One region of the Vibrio sp. R11-SG3-ISO9 genome, then DNA from elsewhere that is predicted to be linked to it. Evidence: predicted binding sites of a transcription regulator. Region 1 holds the regulator's gene; each other region holds the start of a gene.
The links. Region 1 encodes MetJ, which represses methionine synthesis genes. Its sites were predicted from a motif close to TTAGACNTNTANANGTCTAA; they were not measured.
Positions count from the first base shown of each region.

Region 2: metH (methionine synthase) is a predicted target of MetJ. The motif match lies at 1,561-1,580, and genes of this name have one in related genera.
Region 3: metN (methionine ABC transporter ATP-binding protein MetN) is a predicted target of MetJ. The motif match lies at 1,649-1,668, and genes of this name have one in related genera.

Region 1 covers NZ_JCBDGU010000012.1:72,552-79,021, reverse strand. The annotation lists gene metF (methylenetetrahydrofolate reductase) at 1-872, opposite strand, end outside; gene AC6R05_RS04805 (bifunctional aspartate kinase/homoserine dehydrogenase II) at 1,171-3,582, opposite strand; gene AC6R05_RS04800 (O-succinylhomoserine (thiol)-lyase) at 3,582-4,766, opposite strand; gene metJ (met regulon transcriptional regulator MetJ) at 4,976-5,296, shown strand; gene AC6R05_RS04790 (malic enzyme-like NAD(P)-binding protein) at 5,446-6,470, opposite strand, start outside.
Region 2 covers NZ_JCBDGU010000030.1:2,118-8,587, forward strand. The annotation lists gene AC6R05_RS09005 (cation:proton antiporter) at 176-1,459, opposite strand; gene metH (methionine synthase) at 1,629-5,306, shown strand; gene lysC (lysine-sensitive aspartokinase 3) at 5,370-6,470, opposite strand, start outside.
Region 3 covers NZ_JCBDGU010000009.1:94,235-100,704, forward strand. The annotation lists gene AC6R05_RS02960 (methionine ABC transporter permease) at 1-529, opposite strand, end outside; gene metN (methionine ABC transporter ATP-binding protein MetN) at 519-1,553, opposite strand; gene gmhB (D-glycero-beta-D-manno-heptose 1,7-bisphosphate 7-phosphatase) at 1,770-2,321, shown strand; gene AC6R05_RS02975 (MliC family protein) at 2,371-2,709, shown strand; gene treR (trehalose operon repressor TreR) at 2,786-3,730, shown strand; gene treB (PTS trehalose transporter subunit IIBC) at 3,924-5,348, shown strand; gene treC (alpha,alpha-phosphotrehalase) at 5,415-6,470, shown strand, end outside.

The sequences.
Region 1 (6,470 bases):
CCTAGAGTGTGGCAAAGTGCGTAAGTCATCTCAGCACGGTTCAGTGTATAAAAGTGGAAATCCTTCACCCCTTCACGGCTTAGCGTTCTAACCATATCAATCGCTTGGCTCGCACCTACTAGCTGACGCGTTGTTGGGTCATCGTCTAAGCCTTCAAATTGCTTCGCCATCCAACCCGGTACTTTCACATTGTTCATCGCCGCAAAGCGAGACGCTTGCTTAAAGTTAGATACAGGTAGAATGCCCGGAACGATCTCTACATCGATGCCTGCAGCCACACAGCGGTCACGGAAACGCAGATAGCTCTCTACATCAAAAAAGAACTGAGTAATCGCACGGTTAGCACCTGCATCAACTTTACGTTTTAGGTTAAGCAGATCGGCTTGTGCGCTCTTCGCTTCAGGGTGAACTTCAGGGAAAGCGGCAACTGAGATATCGAAGTCATGACGAGTTTTAAGCAGTTTAACAAGGTCTGAGGCATACATTTCTGGCGCACCACCACCTGGAGGAATATCACCACGCAGTGCAACGATACTTTGAATACCATTCGCCCAGTAATCGTCAGCGATCTGAATCAACTCTTCACGGCTTGCATCAATACACGTTAGGTGTGGCGCTGCAACAAGGCCCGTCTGGTCTTTAATCTCTTTGATGATTGAGTGGGTGCGGTCACGCTCACCAGAGTTAGCACCGTAAGTCACCGATACAAACTTAGGCTGTAGTGTTTTCAGACGGTGTACAGAGTTCCACAGTGTCTCTTCCATCTTCTCATTGCTTGGCGGAAAAAACTCAAATGACACATTGATGTTGTCAGAAAGCTCAGCAATGTTCTGATTCAAAGCGTCTATATGACTTGCGTGCGTGTATCCCATCTTACTCTCCCTGTGGCCAACTCAACCACTAAAATCTCAAACCTTCAAACCGACGTTTAGACGTCTATATGTCCACAGAATGTATTGAATACGATTTAATGTCAACAGATCCATTATGAATTTTTCTCAAGTTGATCGTGAGGAATCTTCAAGTCGATAAGTGGGTCACAAAGCAATAATAACGTACAAAAAAGGCTGAAAAACACATTGTGCTTTCAGCCTTATTTATCTTAGTGGATAGTATGCTATTTACGCTAACAAACCATCGATCCGAGCTTTAGAATAATCGTTCTTAGTCTTAGAACAAGCTCGACATTCTATTCAAATCAGACTGAATCGCACCGGCCGTTACCTCACGTCCTGCACCAGGACCGCGAATCACCAATGGGTTATCTTTGTACCACTTACTCTCAATCGCAAAGATGTTGTCACATGGCAACAGGTTCGCCAGGGCGTGCTCTTTCGATAGCGCTTCTACACCTACCGTTGCCTTACCATTCTTCTCAAGGCGTGCAACATAACGTAGTACCTTATGCTGTGACTGAGCCTTCTCTAGACGCTCAGCCAGCACTTCGCTCAATACTGATGCTTTATCAAAGAAGTCATCGACAGAGAGATCTTGCAGCTCTTCAGGTACCAAAGATTCCACTTTGACGTTCTCAGGTTCAATATCTAGACCAGATTCACGCGCCAGAATAACCAGCTTACGCATCACATCCGAACCATCAAGGTCAGAGCGAGGGTCTGGCTCAGTTAAGCCTTGTTGCCACGCTAGGTCCACCAATTCGCTAAATGGTACTGAGCCATCAAATTGTTGGAACAACCAAGATAGAGTGCCAGAGAAGATGCCTGACAGCGCAATGATGTCATCACCACTCTCACGCAAGTCGCGAACAGTATGGTTGATCGGTAAGCCTGCACCTACTGTCGCGTTGTACAACCAATGGCGGCTGATCTTCGCGAACGCGTCTTGTACCTGATGGTAGTAATCACTCGATGCAGAGCCCGCGACTTTGTTGGCAGAAATTAGGTGGATACCTTGTTGAGCGATGTCCAAATACTTGTCAGCCAGTACCTTGCTCGCCGTTACATCCAATACCACCACTTCATCATAGCCTTGAATTGAACCTAACTTGGTTAACCACTCGCCGTCCGAATACTCGACTGCCTCGTCACCAAAGCGATCGACGACTGCACGAGCATCGATACCTTGTTCGTCGTACCAATAAGTTTGACTATCCACCACCGCAACCAACTCAAAGTTCATGCCGCGACGCTTTTCTAGCTCAACCTTTTGCTCAGCGAACAGTGATAGCCAGCTTGAGCCGATGTTACCCTTACCACACAGCGCAATCGCAACGCGCTTCTGAGCTTGAAACAATTGAGAGTGAATACCTTTCACTAAGGTTTCAGTTTCCGACTTACGAACGACGGCCACCAAGCTTAAACGTGATTGAGACTCTGAGATAAACTCAACCGGTGCGCTCTTAAGTTGTTGGTAGAAACCGTAGCAGTGATTCGGGTTCTTAGTTACACCAGCCCCTACAGCAGCAACCAGTGAGTAACCCTCTTTAAGTTTGATTTCCGCTTCAATCGCGTGGTCTTGGAGATATTCAAGCGCTCCACCCGCGATCTCTTCAGTGTAGGCGAGACGCAAACAGTTTTGGTCCGCTTGTAGCTCATAAGCCAATGGTTCAAGTTGAGCACGCTTAAGCCCTTCAAGCACTTCAGTCTCAAGGCGCTCAAAGTCATGACCGTGACCAAAAGTCAGTTGAATAAGTAATACATCATCTAGAGAAGTGATGATCTTAGCGCCGCGACCCGACGCTAATACACGCTCAATCTGTGTTGAACCTGACTCCGGCTGATAGCTGCAGCGTAAGCTGAGATCCATAGCACTCTGAGCGACGGGCTGTAAAGTGCGACTGTGGAGCACAGGCGCCGCCAGACGCGCTAGCTCACTTGCTTCATCGAGACGCAGTAAAGGCAGCAGACAAGCATCAGAAACCAATCTTGGATCGGCACTGTAAACACCAGCAACATCACTCCAGATAGTCACACGATCGACTTCTGCTAATGCACCAATCACTGTCGCTGAGTAATCTGAACCATTGCGACCTAGTAGTACGGTTTCACCGACACTGTTTTGCGCCATAAAACCGGTAATCACTACACGACAATGCGAGTGTTGAGCAAGAGACTCTTTAATCAATGCGTATGAGCGAGCGCGGTCTACTTCCGGTTGAGCGCCCGCTTCTGCACGTAGAAAATCTCGTGCATCTTGAGCTACCGCTTGGAGATCGCTCTGACAAAGAAGTGCCGCTAGTAAGCGAGACGACCACACCTCACCATGCCCCAATACCGCCGCTTTTTGCGCCTCATTCAATGGCGCGGTTAGTTCACCTAAAGCCGTGAACTCTCGCTGTAGGGTTGCAGTTAACTGCTCTGCTACTTCGCCCTCTAATAGTTCAGAAACCAGCTCTAGTTGGAACTGACGCAGAGATTGCAGACACTCATGAGCCAAGCGTCCATCTTTATCTAGCGCCTCTAAAAATTCGATCAATCGGTTAGTGGTTTTGCCTGCCGCAGACACCACAACCAAGTCTGTTTCACTAGAGTACTCTTTGAGAATACTGACTACACGTTGATAGCACTCAGGGTTTGCCAAACTGCTACCACCAAATTTATGCAATTGGCGAAAGTTAGCCATTACTTGCTCTCCCCGTTATCGATGAACTGCTGCGCTTTGGCAAAGGCTTGTTCAAGGTCAGCAATCAGGTCTTCTGCGTCTTCAAGGCCTACCGAGAGCCTCAGAAGTTGATGAGACACACCCGCTTCCGCCAGAGCTTCTTCGCCCATTGCGCGGTGTGTCATTGAAGCTGGGTGACAAATCAAGCTCTCGACACCACCCAGAGACTCTGCCAGTGAAAACAGCTCTAACTCACCAACAAAGTGTTTCAACGCCTCGAAAGAGCCAGCAAATTCAAAACTCAGCATAGACCCAAAACCAGACTGCTGCTTCTTAGCAATCTCATGACCCGGATGCTCAGGCAGGCTCGGGTGATAAATGGTATCAACCAAAGGTTGTTTCTGTAGCGCCGTTAGAATCTCACGAGAGCTCTCTTCATGAACACGCATACGCGCACCTAGTGTACGGATACCACGCAGCGTCATGTAGCTATCAAATGGTGTCCCCGTTGCACCAATACAGTTACCCCACCAAGCCAGCTCTTCAGCGTGCGCTTCGGTTTTAGTAATCACTACGCCGCCGATCACATCTGAGTGACCATTGATGTACTTAGTCGTTGAATGGATAACAAAGTCAGCACCAAGCTCTAGAGGCTTTTGGAACACAGGAGTCAAGAAGGTGTTATCAACCGCCACCAGCGCCCCCACCTCTTTTGCCTTGCGGCAGGTTTCTTCAATGTCGACGACACGTACCAGTGGGTTTGATGGCGTTTCCAACAAGATCAATTTAGGCTTGAGTGCGATCGCTGCATCGAATGCGGCTTGATCCGATTGATCGACAAACAGAACCTTAAAGTCACCCTTTTGTGAGCGTGTATTGAAAAGACGATAAGTACCACCGTAGCAGTCGTGTGGTGCCACGATCAGATCATCGCTACCAAGGAAAGCGGAAACCCAAAGGTTTAATGCAGAAGTACCACAGTTGGTCACAACTGCCCCCTTACCAGACTCCAACTCAAACAGGGCTGTTTCTAGCAAGCCACGGTTTGGGTTACCTGAGCGAGTGTAATCATACTTAGGCACTTCACCAAAAGCGGGAAAACCGTAGTTAGTCGACAGATAAATTGGTGGAACAACGGCATGATGTTGAGTGTCTGACTCGATACCAGTACGTACGGCGATGGTTGCTGGTTTCCGGCTGCTCATAGGTGTTTCCTTACAGGTTTTGGCGTCTGAGAATCACAGCAGCTTGTCGGGGTTTTGCGGCTGTGTTAGATATATGTTATTCACTTTACTTTCATAAGAATGAGACGTCAACACTTCTAGACGTCTATATGTCTTTGCTTATGGCGGTAAATCCCGCTAAAATCACCCCTATTAATTTAATCTAACAACTAAAGTGATGAAGGTACGCAATGGCCGACTGGAATGGTGAATACATAAGCCCATATGCTGAGCATGGAAAGAAAAGCGAACAAGTAAAGAAAATTACAGTTTCTATCCCTCTAAAAGTGTTAAAGGTTCTAACTGACGAGCGTACCCGCCGCCAGATTAACAACCTACGCCATGCAACAAACAGTGAGCTGCTATGTGAAGCCTTTCTGCATGCATATACTGGCCAGCCTCTACCAACAGATGAAGACCTGCGTAAAGACCGCCCAGACGATATCCCAGCTGAAGTGAAAAAGCTGATGACAGAGATGGGTATCGAGTTCGAAGCGTTTGATGAAGAATAATCATAACTCAGTCACTACCTTCAACATTTGATTCGCTTTAGCTGAACCATATCGATTGCCGAAATCATCTAGCATGAATTTCTGGCATAAAAAAACCGACTCCAGATGAGTCGGTTTTTTATTATTCTCTTCGCTCTACTACACGATGGCTATGCCATGTAGTTTGCTGGTATCTCAATACGAGCCACACCTGAATCAACCGCCGCCTGTGCAACTGCTTTTGCCACGCGAGGCAATAGACGTGGATCCATTGGCTTAGGAATGATGTAGCCTTTACCAAACTCAAGTGCATCAGCACCTGCTGCTTTTAGTACGTCTGCAGGTACTTCTTCTTTCGCAAGTTCACGAATCGCTTCCACTGCCGCTAGCTTCATTGCATCGTTGATCTCGCTTGCACGAACATCAAGAGCACCACGGAAGATGAATGGGAAACACAGAACGTTGTTTACTTGGTTCGGGTAATCACTACGGCCAGTACCCATGATAAGGTCGCTACGAACTTCGTGAGCAAGCTCTGGCTTGATCTCTGGATCTGGGTTAGAACACGCGAATACGATCGGCTTGTCAGCCATCAGCTTCAGCGATTCTGCTGGTAGCAGGTTAGGACCTGATACACCTAGGAATAGGTCTGCACCTTCAATGACATCTTCTAGAGTACGCTTGTCCGTGTTGTTCGCGAACAGCTGCTTGTATTCGTTCAGATCGTCACGACGAGTGTGAATCACGCCTTTACGATCTAGCATGTAGATCTTCTCACGCTGCGCGCCACACTTGATCAGCAGTTCCATACACGCAACTGCCGCTGCACCTGCACCCAAACAAACAATCTTACACTCTTCCAGCTTCTTACCTTGAAGCTCGATCGCGTTCAGCATACCCGCAGCAGTTACGATCGCCGTACCGTGTTGGTCATCGTGGAATACTGGAACGTCACAACGCTCGATTAGACGGCGTTCAATCTCAAAACAGTCTGGTGCTTTGATGTCTTCTAGGTTGATGCCACCGAATGTATCGGCAATGTTCGCTACCGTGTCAACGAACTCATCGATTGTGCGGTGTTTTACTTCAATATCGATAGAATCTAAACCTGCAAAACGCTTAAACAGTAGCGCTTTACCTTCCATTACTGGCTTAGAAGCAATAGGACCTAGGTTACCTAGGCCAAGAATCGCTG
Region 2 (6,470 bases), on a different contig from region 1:
CATTGGTGTCTGAACTATCGAGACAAGGCTGTGTATTTCAAAAAGTGAGATTTTCAGTAGTTGCTAGGATGTATTAATGCGAAGAGTAAGCGAGTAGGAATGATAGTTAGAAGATGGCTTGATAGGGACAGGATAGAGGCTACTTAGGAAGCAGCCTCTATATAGGGTAGGAGTGTTATTTGTTTAACTCTTTTTCTGCGAGCTTAGCCTTCTCTATCATTGGTGTAATCGTTGAGCCTTGAATTAAGATTGAGAAGACTACTACTGAATATGTCATGACTAGGATGATCTCTTTTACATCGATAAGTTTGTCTTCGATGACCCAGATACCTGATGGAATAGATAGAGCCATTGCGAGAGCTAGACCACCACGTAATCCGCCCCAAGTAAGAATTTTAACTGACCATGGGTTGTAGCTTCTAAAGCGCTTAAAGCCAATGTATGACAAGAATACACTGAGGTATCGTGCTCCTAGTACTAACGGTACAGAGAAAGCCATTAAGATCCAGTCTTCTTCGTGGAATTCAAAAAGTAGCATCGACATACCGATCAGTAGGAATAGCACGCCATTTAGAAACTCGTCGACTAGCTCCCAGAAGTGGTCTAAGTGATCTTCACTCTCTTTTGAGAAGCCGATAAAGCGAGTCCAGTTGCCGATCATAATACCTGATACCACCATAGCTAATGGACCTGATACATGGAGTACTTCTGCGAACGCGTATCCAGCCGTTGGGATGCCGATAGTCAGTAACAACTCCATTGAGTGGTCGTCGGTGTTACTAATCAGGTAATGGAACAGGAGTCCTAATGCAAAACCGTAAACAATCCCACCAATCGCTTCTTGGATAAATAACATCGTTACGCTACCTACCGTTGGAGCTTCAGTACCAAATGCAATGGTAAATAGGGTGACAAAGATAACCAGACCAAAGCCATCATTGAACAGCGATTCACCTTCAATTTGGGTCGAAATGCGTTTTGGTGCATCGAGTTTTTTAACGATCGCGAGTACTGCTATTGGGTCAGTCGGTGAAATAAGAGAGCCAAACAGCAGGCAGTAGATAAGATCAAATTGAATGCCGATAACTTGGCAGAATCCGTAAAGCACAAATCCAATAAAGAAAGTCGAAAATAGAGTTGCTCCTAATGCGAGTACTGTGATTTCCCACTTCTGATCTTTTAGATTAGGTAGTTTAATCCCTAGTCCACCTGCGAATAATAGGAAACCTAAAATTCCTTTGAGTAGAAAATCTTCGAAATTGATACTTGCCACTGTGTCTGAAGCGATTTCAGACAGCTGAAACCAATTGTTTTGACCAGCAATCAGGATAATCAGTGAAAGCATCATCGAACCAGCAGTAATGGCGATTGTGGTTTGCATCTTTCCTATCTTGCTGTTTACAAACGCTATCAACATTGCTGCTGCAGATAAAAAGCAAAGTGTGTAGTAGACCGACATTGGATTTCCGATATGTAACAAAATATGAACATGAATTTTCGTCCTCTATCGCTTAAATAGCAAACTGTTTTTTGTCATAGATTAGTTATCAAATTCTCCGTTTAGACGTCTAGACTCCTTTTTAATGTGTGATAGGATGGAGTGATAATTAAAGGAATGAGGCTGTACTGTGGGAAGTAATGTAAAGCAACAGATCGAAGCTCAATTAAAGCAACGAATTCTATTGATCGATGGTGGCATGGGCACCATGATCCAGAACTATAAACTGGAAGAGCAGGACTATCGAGGAGAGCGCTTTGCTGATTGGCATAGTGATCTTAAAGGCAACAACGACCTTTTGGTGCTTACTCAACCTCAGCTTATTAAGGACATACATTCAGCTTACTTAGAAGCTGGCGCAGACATCCTTGAAACCAATACCTTTAACGCTACTACCATTGCGATGGCTGACTATGATATGGAAAGCCTTAGCGAAGAGATTAACTTTGCTGCAGCCAAGCTAGCTCGTGAAGCCGCTGATGAGTGGACTGCGAAAACACCGGAAAAGCCTCGCTATGTCGCTGGTGTGCTTGGTCCAACTAACCGTACTTGTTCGATTTCTCCTGATGTAAATGATCCGGGCTATCGAAATGTTAGCTTTGATGAGTTAGTGGAAGCTTATTCCGAATCAACCCGAGCGCTGATCAAAGGTGGTTCTGACCTGATCCTGATTGAGACCATTTTCGATACTCTAAACGCTAAGGCTTGTGCCTTTGCCGTTGATACCGTGTTCGAGGAGTTAGGTATTACTCTGCCAGTAATGATCTCAGGTACTATCACTGACGCATCAGGTCGAACGCTTTCCGGACAAACAACAGAGGCTTTCTACAATTCACTTCGCCACGTTCGCCCGCTGTCCTTTGGCTTGAACTGTGCCCTAGGACCAGATGAACTGCGCCCATATGTAGATGAGCTTTCTCGCATTTCAGAAACATTTGTCTCAGTTCACCCCAATGCTGGTCTTCCTAATGCCTTTGGTGAATATGATCTCTCTCCTGAAGATATGGCCTCTCACGTAAAAGAGTGGGCGGAGAGCGGCTTCCTAAACCTAATCGGTGGTTGTTGTGGTACCACGCCAGAACATATTCGCCATATGGCTAATGTGGTCGACAATGTTAAGCCGCGTGCTTTACCTGAGTTAGCTGTCTCATGTCGCCTATCAGGATTAGAGCCTCTCACTATCGAAAAAGACACCTTGTTCGTCAACGTTGGCGAGCGTACCAACGTTACCGGTTCTGCTCGATTTAAGCGTCTGATTAAAGAAGAGCTTTATGACGAAGCTTTGGAAGTTGCTCGTCAACAAGTTGAGAATGGCGCGCAAATCATCGACATCAATATGGACGAAGGCATGCTAGACGCTGAGGCGTGCATGGTGCGTTTCTTAAATCTGTGTGCGTCTGAACCTGAAATCTCTAAAGTGCCTATTATGGTCGACTCCTCGAAGTGGGAAGTCATCGAAGCCGGCCTGAAATGTATTCAAGGTAAGGGCATCGTTAACTCGATCTCTTTGAAAGAAGGTAAAGAGAAATTTGTTGAGCAAGCTAAGCTGATTCGCCGTTATGGTGCTGCAGTTATCGTGATGGCTTTTGACGAAGTTGGCCAAGCAGAAACCCGTCAGCGTAAGCTAGAGATTTGTACTAACGCATACAATATTTTGGTGGATGAAGTCGGTTTCCCGCCGGAAGATATTATCTTCGACCCGAACATCTTTGCGGTTGCGACAGGTATTGAAGAGCACAACAACTACGCGGTTGATTTTATTGACGCGGTAGCAGACATCAAACGCGACCTTCCATATGCGATGATTTCAGGCGGTGTATCTAACGTGTCGTTCTCTTTCCGTGGTAACAACTACGTTCGAGAAGCGATTCACGCGGTGTTCCTGTATCACTGTTTCAAGAACGGTATGGATATGGGTATCGTTAATGCTGGTCAGCTTGAAATCTACGATAACGTCCCTGATAAACTGCGTGAAGCGGTAGAGGATGTGGTTCTAAACCGTCGTGATGACTCGACTGAGAGACTACTAGATATCGCTGCTGAATACGCTAATAAAGGTGTCGGTAAAGAGGAAGATGCTTCAGCACTTGAGTGGCGTACTTGGGCGGTTGAGAAGCGCCTAGAGCATGCACTTGTCAAAGGTATTACTGAATTTATCGTCGAAGATACTGAAGAAGCTCGTTTGAATGCCAGTAAGCCATTAGAGGTCATTGAAGGCCCTCTAATGGATGGTATGAATGTGGTTGGTGATTTGTTTGGTGAAGGTAAGATGTTCCTTCCTCAGGTAGTTAAGTCAGCGCGTGTAATGAAGCAAGCCGTTGCACATTTGGAGCCTTTCATTAACGCTTCTAAGCAAGCTGGTTCTTCAAACGGTAAGATCTTGCTCGCTACTGTAAAAGGTGATGTTCACGATATCGGTAAGAACATTGTGGGCGTGGTACTGCAGTGTAATAACTACGAGATTATTGACCTTGGAGTGATGGTTCCTTGCGAACAGATCCTAAAAGTCGCTAAAGAAGAGAATGTCGACATTATCGGTCTATCTGGCCTAATTACTCCATCACTCGATGAGATGGTGCATGTAGCTAAAGAGATGGAACGTTTGGATTTCGATTTGCCACTGTTGATTGGTGGTGCAACAACTTCCAAGGCGCATACTGCAGTTAAGATTGAACAGAACTACAAGAACCCTGTGGTGTATGTGAACAACGCATCAAGAGCGGTTGGGGTATGTACGTCCCTGTTATCTGATGAGCTTCGTCCTGCATTTGTTGAGAAGCTAGATTTGGATTATGAGCGTGTTCGCGATCAGCACAACCGTAAAAAACCTCGCACTAAGCCTGTAACGTTAGAGCAAGCTCGAGCGAATAAAGTCGCTATTGATTGGGAAAGCTATACGCCGCCAGCTCCAGCTAAGCCGGGCGTTCATGTTTATGATGACTTTGATGTTGCAACCTTGCGTCGTTACATTGATTGGACTCCGTTCTTCATGACTTGGTCTCTAGTGGGCAAATACCCTGCAATTCTTGAACATGAAGAAGTAGGCGAAGAGGCAAAACGTCTATTCAAAGACGCCAATGACCTACTTGATCGAGTTGAACGCGAGGGCTTACTTAAAGCTCGTGGTATGTGTGCGCTGTTCCCTGCGGCAAGTGTTGGCGATGATATTGAAGTGTACACTGATGAGTCACGAACTGAGGTCGCTAAGGTTCTGCACAACCTACGTCAACAAACCGAGAAACCGAAAGGGTTTAACTACTGTCTGTCTGATTACATTGCGCCAAAAGAATCAGGTAAGAAAGATTGGATCGGTGCCTTTGCGGTGACAGGCGGAATCGGAGAGCGTGAGCTTGCTGATGAATACAAAGCTGCGGGCGATGACTACAATGCGATTATGATTCAAGCTGTGGCTGACCGTCTTGCAGAAGCATTTGCAGAATATCTACATGAACAAGTGCGTAAAGATATCTGGGGCTACTCTGCCGATGAAAACCTCTCGAACGATGAGCTGATTCGTGAGAAATACCAAGGTATTCGTCCTGCACCGGGTTACCCTGCTTGTCCTGAGCATACTGAAAAGGGCGCATTGTGGGAGCTATTGAAGGTTGAGGAAACCATTGATATGTCTTTGACGAGCAGTTATGCGATGTGGCCAGGTGCATCAGTATCGGGTTGGTATTTCTCTCATCCAGATTCACGCTACTTTGCAATTGCTCAGATTCAGCAAGATCAAGTAGATAGCTACGCTGATCGCAAGGGTTGGGATTCGCTTGAAGCCGAGAAGTGGTTAGGTCCAAACATTAACTAAGATCGACTAGAAAGAGAAAGGGTTGCCATTGAGCAACCCTTTTTTTGTATCTAATTGATTATTTTACTCTTGCTCAAACAACTCTTGGTGTAGTTTTTGAATTGCTGAACGAGAAACTGATTCATGGACTAAGAAACAAAGATTGTGTGGGCTTGCACCATAGCAGATCATGCGTAAGTTGAAGTCTTCAAGAGTGCTGAAGACCTGTTTTGCATAGCCTTTGCTCTCACTCATATTGTTACCAATAAGCGCAACAAGACATAGGTTGTGTTCAACTTCTACTGTACATAGCTCTTCAAGTTCTTTGCGTACAACTTCAGGCAACTCTGGGGCACCACCAGAAGTATCTGTTTGATCGAGTGTCAGAGAGACACTGATCTCTGAGGTCGTAATAAGATCGACAGAGATCTTATGCTTAGCGAGGATCTCAAATACTTTTGCCAAGAAGCCGTATGCATGAAACATGTTAGCACTGCGCAGTGTGACCATGGTTTGATTACAGCGCAGGGCCAGTGCTCTAAACAGTGGTGAGCTCTCAACTTGTTGACGAATCCAAGTACCACCTTTTTCAGGCTCTTTAGATGATCCGACAAAAACAGGAATCTGATGGCGTAGCGCTGGCACTAATGTAGAAGGGTGTAAGATCTTAGCTCCAAAGTTTGCCATTTCAGATGCTTCGCTGAAGCTGATCTCTGGAATTGGTGAAGCTTTAGGGGCGATACGAGGGTCTGTGGTGTAGATTCCCGGAACATCAGTCCAAATCTCTAGACCAGCCGCCAATACTGATTCTGCAATCAATGCTGCTGAATAGTCGCTTCCGCCACGACCAAGTGTGGTTGTATTACCTTCATCGTCTGCACCAATAAATCCTTGGGTAACTACGACGTGTTCTTGGCACAAAGGAATCAGTTTTTCTTGAGCAAGCTGAGAGATCTGCTCCAGTTGAGGTTCTGCTTTGCCGTAAGCGTCATTGGTACGCAGGACGTCACGGATATCAAATCTGACGGCAGATACGCCACGCTCTCGAAGAATTTGCGCAAAAAGGTGAGTCGACATTAGCTCACCACACGCCACTAAGTGGTCAGTTAACTTGGCACTTGATTGAAAAGATGCAGCTTCTGCAGCACTCGCTACATTATCCAGAATCGTATGGATCTCTTTCTC
Region 3 (6,470 bases), on a different contig from region 1:
CGCCCACAGTACCTGCCATTGCAGAGTAGCTCACTAGGGTCACTAGTGTGATGGTTACTGAATTGATAATAGTGGGTAACGCTTCTGGTAGCAGAACTTTTGTGATGATCTGCGTTGGCGTAGCGCCCATAGATTGTGCTGCTTCAACAAGCCCAGTTGGGACTTCCAGCAGCGCACCTTCAATAAGACGAGCCACAAATGGGATTGCGCCAATAGTTAGAGGAACAATCGCTGCTGTTGTACCGATAAAGGTACCGATCAGTAGCTTAGTTAGTGGGATGATAGCGACCATCAATACTAGGAAAGGGACAGAACGGCCCACGTTCACTATCGCGCCAAGAATTTTGTTTAGCTTGGTGTTTTCTAGCAAGCCACCTTTTTTAGTGGTGTGCAGAATAACGCCCAGTGGAATACCCACAGCAAAGCCCACGATGCCAGCAACGGCTACCATGTATAGCGTTTCCCAAGTTGCGCCAAGTAGTAGGTTTCCGTTTAGGCTCAACCAATCTGTGATCTCATTAAAGGACATAGCCAAGTACCTCTACTTTTACATTGTGTTCACGTAGGAATTCGATTGCTGCGTTGTCGTCTGCTTCTGTGCCGAAAAGTTCTGCGACCATCATGCCGAACTTCACGCCACCGGCGTAATCGAGGTCAGAGCTTAAGATGCTAACGTCGATGTTGAACTTACGAGCGATTTGAGTCATCAGCGGTGCATCAACGGTTGCACCAGTAAACTCAAGACGAACCAGAGGGTAGCTACCTTCAACGCGTGTCGTTTGCAATCTCGCTTCGTAATCTTCTGGAATAGAAAGGTCGAGTGTTGAACGAATAAATTGATGCGCCAGCTCTGTTTTAGGGTGCGCAAAGATGTCGCCAACAGTGCCTTTTTCTACCAATTCACCACCGCCGATGATCGCGACTTCATGACAGATGCTCTTTACTACGTCCATCTCGTGCGTAATCAATAGCATTGTGATGTTTAGCTTGCGGTTGATCTCTTTAAGTAGCTCAAGGATAGATTGAGTCGTAGCCGGGTCTAGTGCGCTGGTCGCTTCATCACACAGTAGCACTTTAGGGTCAGACGCCAGTGCACGAGCAATCGCAACACGCTGCTTTTGACCACCACTTAGGTTTGATGGGTAGCTGTCGCGCTTATCTGCAAGACCAACAAGTTCAAGCAGTTGGCTTACTTTCTCTTCGATGATCGCTTTGTCTGTACCAGCAAGTTCTAGCGGCAGTGCAACATTATTGAACACGGTACGAGAAGAAAGCAGGTTAAAGTGTTGGAAAATCATACCGATATTGCGTCGCGCTTCACTTAGCTCTGATTTGCTTAGCTTTGTGAGGTCTACGCCATCAACAATCACTTCACCTGAGGTTGGTGCTTCTAGCATGTTTACGCAGCGGATCAGTGTACTTTTACCTGCACCTGATGAGCCGATAACGCCAAAGATCTGACCTTGAGGAATGTGAAGGTTAATGTCTATTAAGGCATTGATTTCTTTAGTGCCTTGATAGAAAACCTTGTTGACTTGATTCACTTTAATCATAAATAAACCTGTAACGGTGAACAGAATAATATGTTGATAGTTCGTTCGATTTACAGACGATGCTATGGCGTAACGTGATCTAAGTCAATAGATATTTTTACGTCTAGACGTCTAAACGTAAAAATATCTATATCAAGCTCTGTAATTAGCAGGTGATGAAGCTACTAAAGCGTGCAATAATTAGTGATTAATAGAGAGTTGATTGAGAACCAAATTTTGTCAAAACCGGCTGTATTTTTAGATCGTGATGGCGTAATTAACGTAGACCACGGTTATGTGCATGATGAGCATGATTTCGAGTATATCGACGGCGTCTTTGAAGCGGCAAAAGCCTTCAAGGACATGGGGTACCTTTTAGTATTGGTCACCAACCAATCGGGTATCGCTCGCGGTATGTTTAGCGAAGACCGCTTTCTATCGTTAACTCAATGGATGGATTGGAACTTTGTTGACAATGGCGTCGAGCTTGACGGTATTTACTACTGTCCACATCATGCAGAGCACGGTATTGGCGAATATAAGCAAGACTGCGATTGTCGTAAGCCAAAGCCTGGAATGTTCATTTCTGCGCGCGACTTCTTGAAGATCGATATGGCGAAGTCAGTGATGATTGGCGACAAAGCGGAAGATATGATGGCAGCAGAAGCTGCGGGTGTTGGCACTAAGGTGCTCGTCAGAACGGGTAAACCAGTAACAGAAAAAGGTGAAGCCTTAGCGAGCGTGGTCCTCGATAGCATTGCAGACGTGCCTGCTTACCTGAAGCGTTAATTCAACAACAACAGTGATTGGGTTGTTCTTTTAATCGAAAGGGATGTTTATGAAGAGACAGTTTACAGTTTGTGCCTTTACGTTGGCCGCATTGATGGGATGTTCTCAATCTGCAGTGGTTGAGAAAGATATCTCTAGTGGTGAATACATGACTTATCAGTTTGAATCTGAGCGAACGTTTGATGTCGCTTACGGTGATGAGCAAGCGGTACTGCGACTTCCTGACAACCAATACCGACTCAAACAAGTGGTTGCAGCTTCTGGTACTAAGTATATTCTTGATGACGGTACCACGGAACTGATGAACGGTATTACCCTGTTTACCAAAGGCGAGCACGCTCGACTTGAACTTGGACGAGTTATTTACCGTAACTGCCGCATCCAATAATCAATCACTCGATGGCGACAAGTCACTGTAAATCAGTTGCTTGTCGTTTTTTCTCTGAATAACTTTATAAGACTCCATGCAAAAAAAACTCACTATTCTCGATATCGCTAAGCTTTCAGGTGTTGGTAAATCAACGGTTTCTCGTGTTCTCACTAATGATCCCAAAGTGAAGCCAGAAACGCGTGAAAGAGTAGAGAGAGTGATTCAGGAGTCGGGTTATACTCCCTCTAAATCTGCACAATCGATGCGTGGCGGCAGCCAAAAAGTGGTTGGCGTGATCATCTCTCGTCTAGATTCCCCTTCTGAGAACAAAGCCGTGAGTACTATGCTCGAAGAGCTGTATCGTGCTGGTTATGATGTGGTGATCATGGAGAGTTTGTTCGATCGCGAGAAAGCCAATGAGCACCTTCAAGTTCTTAAGCAGCGTAACGTCGATGGCATTATTGTGTTTGGCTTTACCGATTGTGACATCGAGGCCATCGAATCGTGGGAACATCGCGCGGTTGTTATTGCATTAGATACCGAGAATGTCACCTCGATTAACTACGATAACCAGCAGGTGATTGGTACTGCTCTCGCGCATTTGAAAGATCAGGGTTTATCAGACATTGGCTTTATTGGTGTTGACCCTAGTGATAAATCGACCGGTGAACTGCGTCTGAATGCCTACCTTAACTGGTGTGGTGAAAACAACATTGAGCCGAATTACCAGACTGGTGCTCTACACCATGAGAGTGCTTACCAATTGGTTGATCAAGTGCTTACCTCTACTACCCAAGCGATTGCTTGTGCTAGTGATACATTGGCACTTGGCGTGATCAAGCGTCTGCAAGAGTTGCAACGTGAAGATGTAGTGGTCACCGGGGTCGGTGGCAACGATCTACTTTCATTTTTATTCCCACGTGTATTTAGTATTGATCCGGGTTATCAATCGGCGGGTGCTTTAGCTGCTAAATTATTGATATCTCAATTACTTGGCCAAACACCTATTTCTCATCACACCCAAAAACCCATCGTTTAACCCCTTATTTCTAGGGTGAACTAGGTCTATTTACTAAACTGAAGAGTGTGATCTTATTCAATTAATGGGACTGTTCCCATTTTAATTTTATAATCATGCAGGCATTATACTTACCAATCCATGGGAATGTTCCCATGAATAACAAATTCATCTGAATTTGAGTGTAGAACGAAGAGAACCAGGGTGGGGTAGTATGAGTAAGATAGCGAAGCAAGACATTACGCGTCTTATTGAGTTAGTGGGTGGTAGTGACAATATCGCAAGCGTTAGCCACTGTTTAACTCGCTTACGTTTTGTGTTGAACGACACAGATAAAGCAGACAAAGTTGAGTTGGAAAAACTGAGCTTAGTAAAAGGGTGTTTTACCAACGCAGGTCAATTCCAAGTTGTGGTTGGTACTGAGGTCGATGAGGTCTACAAGCTACTGATTGAGCAGACCGGCAAACAGGAATCGTCGAAAGATGAGGCGAAGTTGGCAGCTCGTCAAAACATGAATGTGCTAGAGCGCGGTATTTCACACCTTGCCGAAATCTTTGTACCGCTGCTTCCTGCCATTATCACTGGTGGTCTTATCCTTGGCTTTCGTAATGTCATCGGCGACATTCGTATGTTCGATGGTAAGACTTTGGTTGAGCTTAGCCAGTTTTGGGCTACGGTTCACTCCTTCCTATGGTTGATTGGTGAAGCGATCTTCTTCTTCCTACCTGTTGGCGTATGTTGGTCAACAGTGAAGAAATTGGGCGGTACACCGATCTTAGGTATCACGCTCGGTGTCACCTTGGTTTCGCCACAGTTAATGAACGCCTACATGATAGGTAAAGCCGCACCAGAGGTATGGGACTTCGGCTTGTTTGTCATTGAAAAAGTCGGTTATCAAGCGCAAGTAATTCCTGCCATGCTCGCAGGTGTCGCGCTGGCCTTCATTGAGACTAACCTCAAACGCATTGTTCCGGCTTACCTATATCTTGTGGTTGTGCCATTCGTATCTATCATTCTGTCAGTGATTCTGGCTCACGCGTTCATCGGCCCATTTGGTCGTGTACTAGGTGATGGCGTTGCTTTCGCAGCTAAGGCAGCAATGACGGGTGACTTTGCGATTCTAGGTTCAACAATCTTTGGTTTCCTATACGCACCACTGGTAATTACCGGTATTCACCACACAACCAACGCAGTAGACCTACAACTGATGCAAGAGCTTGGCGGTACACCAATCTGGCCATTGATTGCTCTTTCAAATGTGGCTCAAGCATCAGCGGTTGTCGGCATCATTATTTTGAGCAAGCGCGAAGGCGAGCGTGACATTTCAGTCCCAGCAGCAATCTCAGCTTACTTGGGTGTTACAGAGCCTGCGATGTACGGCATCAACTTGAAATATAAGTTCCCAATGCTGAGTGCAATGCTAGGTAGTGCTGCAGCGGCTGCAATTTGTGGTGGCGCTGGGGTGATGGCGAATGGTATCGGTGTAGGCGGCTTGCCGGGCATCCTTTCGATTCAGCCTCAATACTGGACGGTTTATCTGTTGGCACTGGCAGTTGCGATTGCAGTTCCAATCATCCTGACACTGTTTTTCTACAAGCGAGCACAGGCTAAGGGTGAGTTAACAGCAGTAAGTGCTTAATTTTATTGGGAGCAACAGTTGTTTGAGTCACTGTTGCTCCATTTTTCTTTTTGTAAGTGAGTAGAGATGACCAATCAGAATAGCGATGCGATGTGGTGGAAGACCGCAACCATCTATCAAATTTATCCGAAGAGTTTTTGCGATAGCGGCGCCAAAGGAACTGGCGACATTCAAGGGGTGATATCAAAGTTAGATTACCTAAAAACGCTGGGTGTAGACGCCATTTGGTTAACGCCAGTATACCAATCACCGATGGTCGATAATGGTTACGATATTTCTGATTACTACGCGATAAACCCAGAGTTCGGCACTATGGCGGACTTTGACCAATTGTTGGCTGAGGCTCACCAACGCGGTATTCGCATTATCATGGATATTGTTGTTAACCACACGTCCACTCACCATGCTTGGTTCCAATCGGCTTTGGGCGATAAAGAGAGTCCATATCGTGATTACTACATCTGGAAAGATCCGGTTAATGGCAATGCACCAACTAACTGGCAGTCGAAGTTTGGTGGTAATGCTTGGGAGCTAGATGAAGCTACGGGTCAATACTACTTGCACCTATTTGCGAAAGAGCAAGCCGACCTAAACTGGGAAAACCCTAAGGTTCGTGGTGAAGTCAAAGAGATCATCAGTTACTGGGCAGAGAAAGGCGTGGATGGTTTCCGTTTAGATGTCATCAACCTGATTTCTAAGCAGCAAGATTTCCCTAACGATGATATTGGTGACGGTCGCCGTTTCTACACGGATGGCCCACGAGTTCACGAATACTTGCAAGAGATCAGTGACGCAGTGTTCCAAAAGTACGGCAGCGTAACGGTTGGTGAGATGTCATCGACAACCCTTGAACACTGTCAGCAATACTCAAGCCTAGATAACAAAGAGTTATCAATGGTGTTCAATTTCCACCACTTGAAGGTGGATTATCCGAATGGTGAAAAGTGGACTAAAGCGCCGTTTGATTTCTTACAGCTGAAGTCGATCTTTAACCATTGGCAGAGTGGACTCAACGGCAAAGGTTGGGGCGCGCTTTTCTGGTGTAACCACGACCAACCTCGTGTGGTAAGCCGTTTGGGTGACGATCAAAATTACCGCGTTGAATCTGCGAAGATGTTGGCG